2 linked regions of the Krasilnikovia cinnamomea genome follow. The protein of the gene in region 2 interacts with the protein of the main gene of each other region in a pairwise test. Links are inferred from orthologs where the notes say so. Each region holds a gene or a part of one and is shown on either strand. Other genes may lie near its edges. The genes, in order: aceE and nth.

What was found.
Region 1: the proteins of nth (region 2) and aceE interact in binary tests that used the Escherichia coli proteins (3 or more experiments, as listed by UniProt). The link is inferred for Krasilnikovia cinnamomea from one-to-one orthologs.

What each region holds. Positions count from the first base shown.
Region 1 is NZ_SHKY01000001.1:4,993,969-5,002,829, reverse strand. The notes cover bases 2,001-5,244. They hold aceE (pyruvate dehydrogenase (acetyl-transferring), homodimeric type), read left to right. Parts: upstream 2,001-2,305; coding sequence 2,306-5,044; downstream 5,045-5,244. Other genes in these bases: EV385_RS22960 (YjbQ family protein), read left to right, coding at 2,001-2,159. In the rest of the region: EV385_RS22970 (transketolase C-terminal domain-containing protein), read right to left, coding at 1-370; EV385_RS22965 (metallophosphoesterase family protein), read left to right, coding at 825-1,700; more of EV385_RS22960, read left to right, coding at 1,755-2,000; EV385_RS22945 (hypothetical protein), read left to right, coding at 5,325-5,453; gltX (glutamate--tRNA ligase), read left to right, coding at 5,467-6,879; EV385_RS22935 (hypothetical protein), read left to right, coding at 7,313-7,990; EV385_RS22930 (TetR/AcrR family transcriptional regulator), read right to left, coding at 8,011-8,574; EV385_RS22925 (hypothetical protein), read right to left, coding at 8,721-8,861. UniProt on the Escherichia coli protein: Component of the pyruvate dehydrogenase (PDH) complex, that catalyzes the overall conversion of pyruvate to acetyl-CoA and CO(2).
Region 2 is NZ_SHKY01000001.1:2,669,230-2,677,726, forward strand. Bases 863-3,742 are described here. They hold nth (endonuclease III), read right to left. Parts: upstream 2,762-3,742; coding sequence 1,964-2,761; downstream 863-1,963. Other genes in these bases: EV385_RS11990 (NUDIX hydrolase), read right to left, coding at 863-1,359; EV385_RS11995 (TlpA family protein disulfide reductase), read right to left, coding at 1,356-1,931; EV385_RS12005 (CapA family protein), read right to left, coding at 2,868-3,742. Also shown: EV385_RS11985 (MarP family serine protease), read right to left, coding at 1-635; more of EV385_RS11990, read right to left, coding at 667-862; more of EV385_RS12005, read right to left, coding at 3,743-4,049; EV385_RS12010 (Crp/Fnr family transcriptional regulator), read left to right, coding at 4,272-4,949; EV385_RS12015 (carboxyl transferase domain-containing protein), read left to right, coding at 5,243-6,709; EV385_RS12020 (ATP-binding protein), read left to right, coding at 6,721-8,497. UniProt on the Escherichia coli protein: DNA repair enzyme that has both DNA N-glycosylase activity and AP-lyase activity. The DNA N-glycosylase activity releases various damaged pyrimidines from DNA by cleaving the N-glycosidic bond, leaving an AP (apurinic/apyrimidinic) site.

The sequences.
Region 1 (8,861 bases), 2.3 Mb from region 2 along the record:
TCGGCACGGCTGACGCGCTGGTCAGGGCGGCGGCCGCGGCGCGGGCACAGTAGAACCCGGCGGAGCGGTCGTGCAGCAGGGCCGGGTCGTCGCCCCGCAGCGCGGCGGCCACGGCGGCGCTGCCCTCGTGGCCGGCGGCGCCGACGGGGTGGAAACCCTCGTTGAAGCTGCGCAGCCAGCGGGCGGCGAGGTCGAGGTGGCGGCTGGTGAGCTGGGCGTCGAACAGCTGGCGGGCCCGCGCGCCGGTGAGGTCGGCGCCGTCGCGGACCGGCTCGTCGGGCGTACGGCGCGAGGACGGGCGCGACAGCGCCGACACCGCGTCGCGGAACCGCTCGTCGAGGTTCTGCGGGGTGGTCACGCGACCCAGCATTGCCGACCCGCGCGAGCACTGCCATGTCGGAAGTCCGCCTTGACAGCGCGCGCGATCCACTCGGGCACGGTCGCCCGTGTGTCGCGTCGATTCCGGCGAAGTGCTGCGGCGGACCGGCCGCCGGTGCTGTACTCGGTACATGATCTTGCGGTCGCTCGTCGTGCGGCTGGCGCTGGGGGCGGTCTGGTTCGCGGCCGTCGCACTCACCTTCCTGGTCCTCGACCTGTACACGTGAGACGACGGGCGGCGATGCGCTATGTGGGACAGGCCGAGGTCCGGGCGGATCGCTCTCGCGGCCACGGCCGCGCTGGCGCTGGCCGCGCCCGTCGGGTGCTCGGAGGGTTCGGGGCCGGCCACCGCGCCGGCTGACCGGACGGCGAGCCCGCCCACAGCCGGCGCGGACGCGACGACCCGGACCGGGCCGACCCCGCCCGGCCCGACGTCGCCTGGCCCGATGCCGCCCGGCCCGGGCCCGGCGGGCAGCGGGCAGGCGGGCGCCGCGCAGGCGGAGGCGGAGGCGGGCGCCACGGCGGCGGTCCCCGTGCTGGTCGGCGCCGGGGACATCGCCACCTGCGAGAGCACCGCCGACAACCGGACGGCCGCGCTGGTGGCGGCGCAGCCGGGCACGGTGTTCACGCTGGGCGACAACGCGTACCCCGACGGCACCGCGGCCGACTTCCGGCGCTGCTACGGGCCGGGATGGGGCCGTTTCCGCGCGCGCACCCGCCCGGCCGTGGGCAATCACGAGTACCACGTCGCGGGAGCGCGGCCGTACTTCGACTACTTCGGCGCGGCGGCCGGGCCGCGGGGGCGCGGCTACTACTCCTTCAACGTGGGCAGCTGGCATGTCGTGGTGCTCAACACGAACTGCGGCGAGGTCTCCTGCCGGTCCGGCTCGGCGCAGCAGCGCTGGCTGCGTACGGACCTGGCCGCCTCGGGGGCGCGGTGCACCGTGGCGTTGGCGCACCACCCGCTGTTCACCTCCGTCGCCCGGCACCCGCCGGCCACCGCGACCCGGCCGCTGGTGCGCACCCTGCGGGCGGCCGGGGTGGAGGTGCTGCTGGCCGGGCACAACCACACGTACGAGCGGTTCGCGCCGCAGGACGCCGACGGGCGCTCCGACCCGGTGCGCGGCATCCGGGCGTTCGTGGTGGGCACCGGGGGCGCCCCGCTGCACACGTTCGGGCGGCGGGCGGCGAACAGCCAGGTCCGCAATGACCGGACGTACGGGGTGCTGCGGCTGACCCTGGCCCCCGGCGCATACCGGTGGCAGTTCCTGGGGGTGCCGGGATCGCGCTTCACCGATTCCGGCTCGGGCGCGTGCCATTGAGCGCGGGGCGGGCGAAACACGCGCGGTGCCACCGGGCGTGGCAGACTCGGGCGCGTGCGCACCGAGGTGATCACCGTCCGGACCGGCAGCCGTCCGACCGTCGTCGACATCACCCGGGAGGCGGAAGCGTTCGTCACGGGCCGCGGTGACGGCCTGCTGCACGTGTTCGTGCCGCACGCGACGGCCGGGGTGGCGATCATCGAGACCGGCGCCGGTTCGGACGACGACCTGCTGACCGCGATCGGCGAGCTGCTGCCCGCCGACGACCGGTGGCGGCACCGGCACGGTTCGGCCGGACACGGCCGTGACCACGTGCTGCCCGCGTGGATCGCACCGTACGCGACACTGCCCGTGATCAGCGGCAGGATCGCGCTCGGCACCTGGCAGTCGATCTGCCTCGTCGACCCGAACGGCGACAACCCGAGCCGGCAGGTCCGCCTCTCCTTCCTCGAAGGATGAAAAGTTACTGGTCAGTACCTGTGTCGAGCGTCGCGTACGGGGCAGGTAGGCGTGACGCCAGCCACCGTCAGGGGGCAGGATGGAGACATTCCCGCGCGCCCTGACACTGGGGGCCCGCGGTCCGACACGAACCCAGAGGAATGCCTGTGGCCACGGAGCGCAAGCGCCCGGTGATCAGCGATGGCCTGCCGAGCCAGCTTCCGGACATCGACCCTGAGGAAACCTCGGAGTGGGTCGAGTCGCTCGACGGCGTCATCGACGACCGCGGTGCCAAACGAGCCCGGTACGTCATGCTGCGCCTGCTGGAGCGCGCCCGGGAGCGACACATCGGCGTCCCGCCGCTGACCGCCACCGACTACATCAACACGATCCCGCCGGAGGCGGAGCCGTGGTTCCCCGGTGACGAGAGCCTGGAGCGCCGGATCCGCCGGCTGACCCGGTGGAACGCCGCGATGCTGGTGCACCGCGCGCAGCGCCCGGAGATCGGCGTGGGCGGCCACATCTCGACGTACGCGTCGAGCGCCAGCCTCTACGAGGTCGGCATGAACCACTTCTTCCGCGGCAAGGACCACCCGGGTGGTGGGGACCAGGTCTTCTTCCAGGGCCACGCGTCGCCGGGCATGTACGCCCGCGCGTTCCTGGAGGGACGGCTGAGCGCGGACCAGCTCGACGGGTTCCGTCAGGAGCTGTCGCATCCGGGTGGCGGCCTGCCGTCATATCCACACCCGCGGCTGATGCCGAACTTCTGGGAGTTCCCGACCGTCAGCATGGGCCTCGGCCCGCTGAACGCGATCTACCAGGCCCGGTTCAACCGGTACCTGCACAACCGCGGGATCAAGGACACCAGCGACCAGCGCGTGTGGGCGTACCTGGGCGACGGCGAGATGGACGAGGTGGAGTCGCTCGGCGCGATCGGCGTGGCCGCCCGCGAGGAGCTGGACAACCTCACCTTCGTCATCAACTGCAACCTGCAGCGCCTCGACGGCCCGGTACGCGGCAACGGCAAGGTCATCCAGGAGCTGGAGTCGTTCTTCCGCGGTGCCGGGTGGAACGTCATCAAGGTCATCTGGGGCCGGGAGTGGGACCCGCTGCTGGCCGCGGACGGCGACGGCGCCCTGGTCAACCTCATGAACGTGACGCCGGACGGCGACTACCAGACCTACAAGGGCGAGTCCGGCGCGTACGTCCGTGAGCACTTCTTCGGCCGTGACCCGCGCACCCGCAAGATGGTCGAGGCCATGTCCGACGACGAGATCTGGGGTCTCAAGCGCGGCGGCCACGACTACCGCAAGCTGTACGCGGCGTACCAGGCGGCGGTGAACCACACCGGACAACCGACCGTGATCCTGGCCAAGACGATCAAGGGCTGGACGCTGGGCTCGCACTTCGAGGCGCGCAACGCGACGCACCAGATGAAGAAGCTGACCCTGGACGACCTGAAGAGCTTCCGGGACCGGCTCTACCTCGACGTCAGCGACAAGCAGCTGGAGGAGAACCCGTACCTACCGCCGTACATCCACCCGGGCGAGAAGTCCGAGGAGGTGCAGTACCTGCAGGAGCGTCGGCGGGAGCTGGGCGGCTACCTGCCGTCGCGGCGGACCACGACGATCCCGCTGGCGATCCCGGCTTCGGAGAAGTTCGGCGACGTCAAGCGAGGCTCGGGCAAGCAGAAGGTCGCCACCACGATGGCGTTCGTCCGGCTGCTCAAGGACATCATGAAGGACAAGGAGTTCGGGGCCCGCTGGGTGCCGATCATCCCGGACGAGGCCCGCACGTTCGGCATGGACTCGTTGTTCCCGACCCGGAAGATCTACTCGCCGCACGGTCAGACGTACACCTCGGTGGACCGGGAGCTGTTCCTGTCCTACAAGGAGGCCACCAACGGCCAGATCCTGCACGAGGGGATCAACGAGGCCGGTTCGTGCGCCAGCTTCACCGCGGCGGGCACGTCGTACGCCACGCACGGCGAGCCGATGATCCCGCTGTACATCTTCTACTCGATGTTCGGGTTCCAGCGCACCGCGGACGAGCTGTGGGCGGCGGCCGACCAGATGGCCCGCGGCTTCCTGCTCGGCGCGACCGCGGGGCGCACGACGCTCAACGGCGAGGGCCTGCAGCACGAGGACGGGCATTCGCTGCTCATCGCGGCGACCAACCCGGCCGTGGTGGCGTACGACCCGGCGTTCGCGTACGAGATCGCGCACATCATGGAGAACGGCCTGCACCGCATGTACGGCGAGCGGCAGGAGAACGTCTTCTACTACCTGACGGTCTACAACGAGCCGATCCTGCAGCCCGCCGAGCCGGAGGGTGTGGACGTCGAGGGCCTGCTCAAGGGCATCTACCGGTACGCGGCGGCGCCGCAGACCGGCGGCCCGGCCGCGCAGCTGCTGGCCTCCGGTACCGGCATGCAGTGGGCGTTGAAGGCGCAGGCGCTGCTGGCCCAGGACTGGGGGGTCGCGGCGGACGTGTGGTCGGTGACGTCGTGGACGGAACTGCGCCGCGACGCGGTCGAGACCGAGGAGCACAACCTGCTGCACCCGGGCGACGAGCCGCGTAAGCCGTACATCGCGCGCAAGCTGGAGGGCTCGCGCGGCCCGGCGGTGGCGGTCAGCGACTGGATGCGGGCCGTGCCGGACCTGGTCTCCCGGTGGGTGCCGAACGACTGGACGTCGCTGGGCACGGACGGCTTCGGCATGAGCGACACCCGGCACGCGCTGCGCCGCCACTTCCACGTGGACGCGGAGTCGATCACGGTGGCGACGCTGCGCCAGCTCGCCCTGCGCGGCGAGGTGCCGCCGCACGTACCGGCGGAGGCCGCCAAGAAGTACGCGATCGACGACGTCAACGCGGCCCCGGTCGGGGAGACCGGCGGGGACAGCTGATCCGGTAGTCGATGTCGGGGCCCGTCGCGTCGCGGCGGGCCCCACGTCGTGGGGCCCCATGTCGTGGGGCCCCATGTCGTGGGGCCCCATGTCGTGGGGCCCCATGTCGTGGGGCCCCATGTCGTGGGGCCCCATGTCGTGGGGCCCCGTCGTCGTGCGGGCCCCGTTGTCGTGCGGGCCCCGCGTCACGTCATGGGCGCGTCTCGCAGGGGCCCGTTGATGAATTCCGGTCAGCTGCGAACCCGACGTCTTCAAGATCGCCTACGACGGGGCGCCGCAGGTGCTCGGGCCCGCGCTGGCGGCCCCGCTGGTCACCCACCTCGGGGGTTATCCCACCCTGTACGCGGTGACCGCCGGGGTGACGCAACGCGGGTCGGTCATGGTGGTGAAAATTCGTTCGGTCGCCTAGGTAGGCTGGGCGCGTGACAGTACGCGTACGTTTCGCCCCGTCGCCGACCGGAATGTTCCACGTCGGCGGCGCCCGCTCCGCCCTGCAGAACTGGATCGTCGCCCAGCAGACGCAGGGCGTGTTCGTCCTGCGGATCGAGGACACCGACGCCGCCCGCAACCGTCCCGAGTGGACCGAGGGCATCCTCTCCGCGCTGGACTGGATCGGCATCAAGCGCGGCACGTACGAGGGCCCGCACTACCAGTCGTCGTACGCGGCCGACCACACCGCCGCCGCCACCCGCCTGTACGCCGAGGGCCGGGCCTACTACTGCGACTGCACCCGCGAGGACGCCGTCGCGCGGACGGGCAACAAGCACACCGGCTACGACGGCTTCTGCCGCGACCGCGGGCTCGGGCCGGGTGAGGGCCGGGCGCTGCGTTTCCGTACGCCGGACGAGGGCGAGACCGTGGTGGTCGACCTGGTCCGTGGCGAGCCGACGTTCGAGAACCGGCTGATCGAGGACTTCGTCATCGCCCGCAGCGACGGCTCGGCGGTGTTCCTTCTGGCCAACGTGGTGGACGACATGTCGATGGGCATCACCCACGTGATCCGCGCCGAGGAGCACCTGCCCAACACGCCGAAGCAGCAGCTGCTGTGGGAGGCGCTGGGGGTCAAGCCGCCGGTGTGGGCGCACGTGCCGGTCATCGTCAACGAGAAGCGGCAGAAGCTGTCCAAGCGCCGGGACAAGGTGGCGCTGGAGGCGTACCGGGACGAGGGCTACCTCGCCGACGCGATGCGCAACTACCTGATGCTGCTGGGCTGGGCGCCCTCGGGCGACCGGGAGATCGTGCCGTGGTCCGTGGTCGAGAGTGAGTTCCGGCTCGAGGACGTGAACCACTCCCCCGCGTTCTTCGACGTCAAGAAGCTGCGCGCGTTCAACGGCGAGTACATCCGGGCGCTGTCCGAGCAGGACTTCGTCGCGGCGTGCGCGCCGTGGCTGCACGGCACGCAGACGATCCCGGCACCGCCGTGGCGCCCGGAGGCGTTCGACGCGGCCCTGTTCGCGGCGGTGGCCCCGCTGGCGCAGACCCGGATCGCGGTGCTCGGCGAGATCGTCGAGTACGTCGACTTCCTCTTCCTCGACGAGCCACCGGCCGACGACGCGTCCTGGGCAAAGGCCATGAAGGAGGGCGCAGCGGACATCCTGGACGCCGCCGCCGAGGAGTTCGGCGCGCTCGCCACCTGGACCGCGGAACCGCTCAAGGCCGCACTGGAACGGGTCGGCGAGCAGCGCGGGCTGAAGCTGGGCAAGACGCAGGCGCCGATCCGGGTCGCGGTGACCGGGCGCACGGTGGGCCTGCCCCTCTTCGAGTCCCTCGAGGTGCTCGGCCGGGAGCGTGTGCTGGCCCGGCTCGCGGCGGCCCGCGCGCGTCTCGCGGGGTGATCTCAGACACCGGTTGAACCCACCGGCGCCGCCCGCCGACCGCCTTTGCCGCGCTCGGCGGGCCCGATTACCGCCAATGGCCCGGTTTCCATGGCGGACAGTCGCGCCGACGTGACGGTCGGCTGAATTCACCCGTCATCTGCACGGGTGACCATGCCCCCACCATCTTGCCGCCGGTGGGTACTATTCGGCCGCTGATCAACGGCTGTCGTCGCCGCTCAGCCAATCCCAGTCAGCCGCAGTTCAGCCTATCGGCAGATGCGCGCCGACCACCGTCCGGGAAAGGCTGGCAGTACCGCGCCGTGCCGGCGCCGGACCTCACCTGTCCGCCGTGGCGCGACCAGCTCTACACAAAGCCATGTCCACGGGGCGGGGAGGCCGGACGATGGTACGAAGGGCTTTTGCACGATTCTTGGCGGCGACCGGAGCGACCGTGGCCGCGGTCGCCCTCGCGTTCGGACTCATGCCCTCGGCCCATGCCGCGTCGCGACCGCCCGCGAGCATCCGGACACTCGTCGCCACCGATGCCGCGGCCGGGCCGTTGGCCGGGCCCAAGGCACCCCCGGGCCCGACCTCCCTGGAGATCACCGGCAAGGAGTTCGAGGGCAAGCTCGTCCTCGAGGCGGCCGTGCAACGGCAGCTCTTCGACCGGATGCTCAGCGAGGTGAGCTGGCTGTCCGGCGCGCGGTCCCAGACGGTCGCGCCGCCGGCGAACCGGCTCGGCCCCAAGTACACGGTCACCGTGCTGGTCAAGGGCGAGCCGTTCCGGGTGTTCGAGCTGTTCCCCCTGGCCAAGGGCGGCCCGCGCGCGCACCGCCCCGGCCGCCAGCCGGAGGGCAAGAGCTCGGACGCCTGGTTCTACGGGCGGCTGAGCATGCGCGAGTCGCTGCGGGCCAGCGGGGTGCCGCTGGAGCCGAAGCCGGACGTCCTCAGCGGCGGCATCGGCGGCGGCATCGGTCAGCAGGTCGAGGTCGAGGAGCTGGACGCGGCGGCCGGGGTCGACGCCCTGCTGACCGAGATGCGCGAGCTGCTGATGCTCAATGGCGCGGTCGTCGTGCTCATCATGATCGGCCTCGGCAGCATCGCGTTCCTGATCCGCCGCAAGGTCTGACGCCGGGGCCAACGCTCGGATCATCGCTGCTCGGCGGCCACCTCGACGAGCCGGACCAGGTCCTCCAGGTCCGCGTCGAACTCCGCGGCCGCGTCCACCTGCGCCACGTCGTCGCCCGGTGGCAGCCCGCCGGTGACCTCCCCGGTCGTGTAGCCGAGCAGGAACGCGCAGATCATCCGGGTCAGCCGGGGCACGGCTGGGGCCGACACGCCCGCGTCGTGCAGGGTGCCGCGCAGCGCGGCGGTCAGCCAGGACGCGGAGGCTCCGGCCGCGGGCCGGTTCAACAACAACGGGTACGCGGCCGGATGCTTGCGGGCGAGCGCCCGTACGGCCCGGCCCAGGGCACGCAGCCGGTCACGCCAGTCGATGTCGGACAGTTCCGACCCGTACTCGGTGCCGAGTTCGCTGTGCAACAGGTCGACGAGCCCGTCGAGCAGAGCGTCCTTGCCCCCGACGTACGGATAGAGAGCCATCGAGGTCAGCCCGACGCGCTCCGCGACGGCCCGCATCGACATCGCACCGAGCCCCTGCTCGTCGACGAGGGCAAGCGCCTGGTCGAGGATGAGCCGCCGTTTGTCGTCCACCACGTCACGGTGTCCGGGCGAGTGCCCCCGCGCCGCCGGACGCGCCCGTTGCCGCCCCACCAACCACCCGAGCGGGTGAGCCGGGCGGGTGAGCCGGGCGGGCTAGCAGCACCAGCCGGGCTGGCTGGCGGCACCAGCCGGGCGGGCTAGCACCACCGGCCGGGCGGGCGGCCTCGGCCGGTCGCGCGGCGGCGCGGGCGGACCGCGCCGTGCAGGTGGGCGCCGGCCCAGCCGTGCAGGGATGTCCGGCAGCCGCCGCGGTGCGGCACGTCGCCGACCGGCTCCTC
Region 2 (8,497 bases):
CGGGAGCAGCTCGGTGCGGTGCCCAGCACCTTCAGGACCGAACGCCGGGAGTTCGCTACGACCTGCGAGTTCGCCAGCGCGGGATCGGGCGCGGCGACCTCACGGGCCTCCGTGCGGGCGAGCCCGCCGAAGACGTCCGGGAAGCCGCTGGTGTCGAGCGTCTCCCGCAGCGCCGACGACAGGGCCTGCGCCTGCTCGGGCATCAGCTTGTTGACGCCGCCGAGCACCGCGCTGCTGCGGACCTCCCGGTTCAGCCAGGGCAGCGACGACGAACCCAGCGGCACCGCCACCAGCCACGCCACCAGCAGCACGGCGACCAGTGACACCACCGCGCCGCCGGCGTCGTCGAGCCGCTGCAGCGGGCGGCTGGCGATCGAGCGCCGCAGCCGGGTGCCGAACCAGCCGGCCAGCGTCTGCCCCAGCACCGCGAGGGCGAAGATGGACACCAGCGAGACCACGACCCGGGTCGCCCCGCTGGCGAACTGGTCGGCGATCAGCGGACCGATCTGCAACCCGATCAGGGCCCCGCTGAAGAAGCCACCGAAGGACAGGGCACCGACGACGAAACCCTGCCGGTAGCCGCTGATCGCGAAGACCAGCATCAGCAGGATCAGGATTCCATCGACCACGTGCACCCGCTCAGCGTAGAAGTGGGATACCAGGCGTTCATGTGACCACCTCGTCCGGCGCGCCGCCCGGCGTGGCCGGAGACGGGGCGGGCAGATCCATGAGCCGCCCAGGCTGCCACGGCCGGGACCATCCGGCCATGTCCAGCAGTGCCGAGATGACCCCGGCGGTGAAGCCCCAGACGAGCATCCCGCGCGCCTGGAACGCCGGCCCGACCCAGCCGCTCGGGTGGCGGACGCGGATCCGGTTGGCGGGATCGACCAGCTCGGCCACGGGCAGCCGGGCCACGTGCGCCACCTCGTCGAGCTGGCGCGGGTGCACCGGATGCGGCGCATGCCACCAGGCCAGCACGGGGGTGACCAGGAACGAGCTGACCGGGATGTACAGCGGGGGCAGCAGGGCCAGCACGGTGGCGCTGTCCGGATCGAGCCCGACCTCCTCATTGGCCTCGCGCAGGGCGGTGTGCGCCGGGTCCCGGTCGCTCGGGTCGGCCGCGCCGCCCGGGAACGCGGGCTGCCCGGCGTGGTTGCGCATGGTCGCGGCCCGCTGCAGCACGAGCAGGTCGGGCGCGCCCGGGGCGCTCTCGCCGAGCAGCACCAGCACGGCGCTGGGCCGTCCACCGGCGGCGGGCGGCCGGATCGGGGTGAAGTCCTCGGTACGGCTGGTGGCGGCGCGCGAGAGCAGCGGCTCGAACCATCCCGGCAGCCCGCGGGGCCGGTCACGCCCGGTCACGGGGTCACCGTCACGCCGGTCCAGTCGCGTACGCGCGCGGCGAGCCGGTCGGCGTCGAGCGGAAGCGGCTCGACACGCGCGCGGCCCTGGCCGTCGACGAAGACCGTCACGGGCAGCGTGGTGCGGCCCAGGGCGGTGATCAGTTTCCGGTCCCGGTCGTAGAGGGTGGGCAGGGTCACCCGCTTGTCCGCGGCGAACCCGGCCGCCGCGTCCCGGTCGTCACCGGTGTCGACACCCACGACCGTGAGCCGGCCGGCGGACGCCTCGGCGAGGCGCTGCATGGCCGGCAGCTCCGTGCGGCACGGCTCGCACCAGGACGCCCACAGATTGACCACGGCGGGCCCGCGCAGATCGGCGAGGCGCACCGGCGCGCCCCCGGTGAAGCACGGCAGCTCCAGATCGGGCAACGCCGCCCCGGCGGGCAAACCCGGCCCGGCGGATGGCGGCGCGGCCAGGGCGGCGCAGTCCGCGAACGGCGACGGCTGACCCGGCGGCGCCGCGACGCGCTCCTCGCCCGTGCACGCCGCCAGCGCGAGCGACGTGGCCAGCGTGGGCGCGAGCGAAGCCGCCATCCGTCGCGCCCATCGTGCCCGGCCGCCTGCCGTCACGGCGCCTCCGGCGTGACGATGGCGGCCGCCGGGACGAGCTCCGGGTCCACACCGGCCTGGGCGGCGAGCTCGCGGGCCCGTGGGCCCTTCAGCAGGCGCGCGGCGGCCGGCGCCTCGGTGGGGCCGGTGCCGTACGACGGGCAGGAGGCGGCGAGGGTGCAGGCGCCGCAGGCGGGCTTGCGGGCGTGGCAGACGCGGCGCCCGTGGAAGATGACCCGGTGCGACATCATCGTCCAGTCGCGCTTCTCGATCAGGTCGGCGAGCTGGAACTCGATCTTGACCGGATCCTCCTCGGCGACCCAGCCGAAACGGTTCGCCAGGCGGCGCAGGTGGGTGTCGACCGTGATGCCGGGCACCCCGAACGCGTTGCCGAGGATGACGTTCGCGGTCTTGCGGCCGATGCCGGGCAGGGCGACCAGCTCGTCCAGCGTGCCGGGCACCACCCCGCCGTGCCGCTCGGTCAGCGCCTCGCCCAGCTTGATGAGCGAATCCGTCTTGGCCCGGAAGAAGCCGGTCGGGCGCAGGATCTCCTCCAGCTCGGCCCGGTCCCCGGCCGCGTAGTCCGCCGCCGTGCGGAAGCGGCGGAACAGGACCGGGGTGACCTCGTTGACCCGTACGTCCGTGGTCTGGGCGGAGAGGATCGTGGCGACCGCCAGCTCCAGCGGGTTGCTGAAGTCGAGCTCGCAGTGGGCGTCGGGGTGGGTCTCGGCGAGCACCCGCGCCATCCGCCGGGCCCGCCGCTTACGGCCGATCGGGGTCTCGTTCGCGAACCGTTTGGCGGACCGCACCAGCACGGCCGGCCCCACCGGAACGGCCGGCCCGGGGGAGGCGGGGGCGGCGGGCGGACGAGTCACGGTGCAAGAGTACGTCGCAGCACCGACAGCTTCGGCGAACGTACCGTCAGGCGGGCGGCGTGATCGCGCCGTCGTCGGCGATCCGCGCCGCGGTGTCGCCGAAGTCGTCCGCGGACAGCTGCGCGACCATCTTGCGGCCGCGCTCGTTCGCGCTGTCCCGGGTGGGGACACCCACCCCGTTCAGGTACGTGGACAGAAAGGTCCCGCCCGCGAACCGGCCGTCCGCGCCGAGCGTGACGTGCAGGATGCCGCTGTACTTCAGCACCCCGGCGCTGGACAGCGTCTTGCCGCCCCCGGCGAAGTTCCCCAGGCTGTACGCGATCAGCTTGCCCTTGTAGAACTCCATCCCGCGCAGCACGTGCGGGCCGTGCCCGATCACCACGTCCGCCCCGGCGTCGATCACCGCGTGGGAGAACGCGATCGGATCGCCCCGGTTCTCCCCGAAGAACAGCTCGTTGCCCGGCTTGACGTGGTTCTTGTCCGAGCCCTCGGCGCCCATGTGCACCTGCACCACGACCAGGTCGGCCTTCTCCTTGGCCTGCTCGATCACCGTACGTGAATGGTCGAGGTCGTTGAGGTTGTTCGCCCCCGCGTACGGGGAGAAGCCCACGACCGCGACCGACACCCCCTTGACGTCCACCACGGTGATCTGGTCCTCGGCGCCGGTGTGCCGCAGACCGGCGTCCTCCAGCGCGGCGACGGTGTTGCGGTACCCCGCCACGCCGTAGTCCTTGGAGTGGTTGTTGGCCGTGTTGAGCAGCTGGAACCCGGCCTCCTTGAGGTGCCGGGCGTACTCCGGGGGCGAGCGGAACGCGAAGCAGTTGGCGCGCGGCGGGGAGCCGCACTTGCTGGCCCCGGTGTCGCCGGTGAGCGGCTGCTCCAGATTGCCCATGACCAGGTCGGACTTGAGGCCCTCGGCGACCGAGTCGAAGAAGCCGTCGCCGCCGTTCGCGGGCAGCCGGTTCGGGGCGCTGCCCATGATGATGTCGCCCGTGGCGGACAGGGTGATGGTCCCGCTGGCGGGCTCGGCGCTCGGTGTCGCCCGCTTGGTGCCGCTCGGCGAGGCGGCGACGGCCGGCTGCTGCCAGCGCGCCGTGCCGGTCCCCGAGTCGCGGTCGGCCAGGGCGACACCGCCGAGGCCCGCACCGATCAGGGCGGCGACCACGATGGTGAGGGTGAGGATCGGGCGGCCGAACAGCCCGTTGCGCGGCGGGGGGTGGGCATTCATCGATGGCGACGATACTGTCGGGGAGCAACCGGCCACGACGTCCGTTCGGCCCTTCGTCGTTCGCCCCGTCGGTCGACCGGTCGGTCGCTATGAGCGACGAAATACCGGTCGCCCGCCGGACCGGTTACGCTGCGGATCTAGATCAAGGGGTGCTCCCCTGTTTCCCGTACGCGTGCGCCTAGACTGATCGAGCGCAGGCGTGGCGCATTCGGAGGTGCGGCGATGGATGAGGTGCTGGCTCGCAGCGGGATCTTCCAGGGTGTGGACCCGGAGGCCGCTGAGGCGCTCGCCAAGGAGATGGACACGATCGAGGTCCGCAAGGGCGACATCGTCTTCAACGAGGGCGAGGCCGGCGACAGCCTGTACATCGTGCTCTCCGGCAAGATCAAGCTGGGTCGCCGGGCCGCCGACGGCCGGCAGAACCTGGTCTCGATCATGGGCCCGTCGGACATGCTGGGCGAGTTGTCGCTGTTCGACCCCGGTCCGCGTACGGCCACGGCCACCGCGGTGACGGACAGTCGCCTGGCCCGGCTCAAGAAGTCCTCGCTGCGCCCCTGGCTGAACAACCGGCCCGAGATCGCCGAGCAGTTGCTGCGCGTGCTGGCCCGCCGCCTGCGCCGCACCAACGACGCCCTGGCCGACCTCATCTTCACGGACGTACCGGGCCGGGTGGCGAAGAACCTGCTCCAGATGGCGGGCCGGTTCGGCACCCGCGACGGCGGCGTGCTGCGGGTGACCCACGACCTGACCCAGGAGGAGCTGGCGCAGCTCGTCGGCGCCTCCCGCGAGACGGTCAACAAGGCGCTCGCCGACTTCGCCTCCCGCGCCTGGCTGCGCCTCGACGGCAAGAGCGTGATCATCCTCGACCCGGAGCGGCTCGCCCGCCGCGCCCGCGTCTGAACCACGCCACGACCAGCTGATCCACCGCCGAAGGGCCGCCCACCCGGGCGGCCCTTCGCCGTCTCCACGGGCGTCCCTTCGCCGTCGCCGCGGGCCGGTCCGGCCGTCCGCGACGGCGGTGGTTTCGCGTTTTCCGCAGGCGCCTGAGCTGGCCGGGAAGCGGCCCGCCCGGGATCCGTGTCGCACCCGGTCGGCCGCTCGTTACGGAGGTGGTCGAGAGGCGATCAGTACGGCGAGAGGGCGCGGGCTTTGAAGACGGTGGGGGGCGGCGCGGCACGCGGTGGGGTGGCGCCATGACCGTGCTGGACAGCGCGATCGACCCGCGCAATCCCGCGTACCTGGAGCGCCGTGGCGCCATGCTGCAGCGCCTGACCGAGCTGGAGACCGCGCTGGAGGAGGCGCGCGCCGGGGGCGGCGAGAAGGCCGTGACCCGGCACCACGCGCGCGGCAAGCTGCTACCCCGCGAACGCGTCGAGATGCTGCTCGACCAGGACAGCCCGTTCCTGGAGCTGTCGCCGGTGGCGGCGTGGGGCTCCGAGTTCGGCGTCGGCGCGAGCGTGGTCACCGGCATCGGCGTGGTCGAGGGCGTCGAGTGCGTGATCGTGGCCAACGACCCGACCGTCGAGGGCGGGGCGGTCAACCCGTACACGGTAGAGAAGATCCGGCGGGCCGCCCGGATCGCCTCGGTCAACCGCCTGCCCCTGATCAACCTGGTCGAGTCGACCGGCGCGGCCGCGCCGACCGGGCCGCCGCCGGGCGGGGCCATCGCCCGCGACCTGAGCCAGCTCACCGTGGACCGGGTGCCCACGGTCTGCGTGGTGTTCGGCGCGACCAACGGCGACGCCGCCTACCTCCCGGCCCTCTCCGACTACACGATCATGGTGCGCGGGCACGCGAAGGTGCTCACCATCCACCCCCAGCCCGCCCGCGCGGCCGGGCCGAACGGCCGCCCCGCCCCCGAGGTACGCAGCACCCCCACCGTGCCCGCCGGCGTCACCGGCCCCGCCGACCAGCTCGCCGAGGACGAGCGGGACGGGCTGCGGCTGGCCCGCCAGTGCGTACGCCGCTTCAACTGGCGCAAGCGCGGCCCGGGCCCGCGCACCCTGCCCCCGCTGCCACCCCGGCACGACCCCGAGGACCTGCTGACCATGGCGGCGGCCGACCCGGCGACCGCGTTCGAACCGCGCGAGGTGCTGGCCCGCATCCTCGACGACAGCGACTTCGACGAGTTCAAGCCGACCCAGGGCACCGCGCTGGTGACCGGCTGGGGTGAGCTGCACGGCTACCCGGTCGGGGTGCTGGCCAACCTGGGGCAGGCGTTCTCCCCCGCCGAGACCCAGAAGGCGGTCCACTTCATCCAGCTGGCCAACGCGACCGCCACCTCGCTGCTGTTCCTGCAGTACACCGGCGCCGCCCCGGCGGCCGAACCGAACGAGGCGGCCGACGTCCGGCACGGCGCCCCGCTGGTGCATGCCGTGGCCAAGTCCACGGTCCCGCACCTCACGCTCATGATCGGCGGGACTCCCGCCGCGGAGGCGGGCGGCATCTACGGCCGGGCGTACGAGCCCCGGTTCCTGTTCAGCTGGCCGGTCGAACGGGCCGGCGAGGCGTCCGGGCCCGCCCCGTACCCGGTCGGGAAGCTCCCGGACGACGGCGTCATCGACCCCCGCGACACCCGTACGGTGCTCGGCCTCTGCCTCTCGGCCGTGCACAGCGCGGCCGTCGAGGGTGCCGAGCACGTGGGTGTCTTCCGACCCTGAAAGGCGAAGCAGTGATCCGACGTCTTCTGGTGGCCAGCCCGGGTGAGATCGCCCGCCGGGTCTTCGCCACCTGCCGCCTGGTCGGAATCGAGACGGTGGCGGTCTACACCGACGCCGACTCCGACGCCCCCTACGTGTCCGAGGCGGACTACGCGGTCCACCTGCCGGGCAGTACGCCGTCGTCGACGTACCAGCGCGGCGACGTGCTGATCGCCGCCGCCCAGCGGTCCGGCGCGAACGCCCTGTACCCGGGCAACGGCACCCTCGCCGAGGATCCGGAGTTCGCGGCGGCCGTGACCGAGGCGGGCATGATCTGGGTCGGTGCGCCCCCGAAGACCCTCGCGGTGCTGCACAACAAGATCGAGACGAAGCAGATCGTGTCCGAGGCCGGGGTGCCGGTCCTGCCGACCGAGACGGATCCGGCGGCGGTCACCCAGTTTCCCGTACTGATCAAGCCGACCGCGGCCGACGGCGGCCGCGGGATGCGGGTGCTGCGCGACCCGGTGACGCTGGCCGAGGCGGTCGCGGCGGCCCGGCAGGAGGCAGGCGGCGAGGTCTTCTGCGAACCGTACGTGGAGGACGCCCGGCACATCGAGATCCCGGTCTTCGCGGACGTGCACGGGGCCGTGGTGCCGTTCGGCGAGCGGGAGTGTTCCGTGCAGCGCCGCTACCAGAACATCGTCGAGGAGACCCCGTCCCCGGCGGTCGACCCGGCGCTGCGCGAGGAGCTGTGCCGGGCCGCGATCATCGCGGTCCGGGCCATCGGGTACGTGGGCGCCGGCAGCGTCGAGTTCCTGCTCGATTCGGACGGCGGGTTCTGGTTCCTGGAGCTGACCCCCAGCCTGCAGGTGCAGCACGCGGTCACCGAGTGTGTCTCCGGCTACGACCTGGTCCGCCTGCAACTGCTGGTCTCCGAGGGCGGCAGCCTGCCGATGCCCGGCCCGCCCCCGATCCGCGGGCATGCCATCGAGGTACGCATCTGCGCGGAGGACCCGGCGTACGCGTGGCTGCCCGCGACCGGCACCCTGCACCGTTTCGCCGTGCCGGACGTGGCGGGCTCGTTCCGCCCACTGTCGCAGCCCGGTCTGCGCCTGGACTCCGGGGTGGCGGACGGCTCGGTGGTCGGGGTGCACCGCGACTCGATGCTGGCCAAGCTGGTCGCCTGGGCACCGACCCGGCAGGAGGCGGCCCGGATGCTGGCGTCCGCGCTGACCCGTTCCCAGCTGCACGGCGTGGTCTCCAACCGGGACCTGCTGGTCCGCGTGCTGCGTCACCAGTCGTTCCGGGCCGGGGACACCGACACCGGCTTCCTGGACCGGCACCCCGAGGTCTTCGCCCCGCTGCTGTCCAGCGTGGACGCCGTACGTGTCTCCTGCCTGGCCGCGACGCTGGCCGGGGCCGCCGCCCGGCGCGCGACCGCGCCGGTGCTGGCGTCGCTGCCCTCGGGCTGGCGCAACGTCCCGTCCGGCTCGCAGACCGCCGTGTACGACGGCCCCGCCGGACCGGTCGAGGTCGGCTACCGGATGAACCGCCAGGGTGAGCTGGCCGGCTGGTGGGTGCGCGCCGTGGACCCCGAGGAGCTGGACCTGGCGGGGCTGGGTCAGGCCCCGACGATCGACGACCACCCGCCGACCGCGGTGGTGCACGCCGACGGCACCCGGGTGATCCTCGACGTCAGCGGCATCCGCCTCACCTTCGGCGTGCACCGCGTCGGCGACGTGTCGTACGTGGACAGCCCCGAGGGTTCGGTCACGCTGCGCGAGTTGTCCCGGTTCCCGCTGCCGGCGC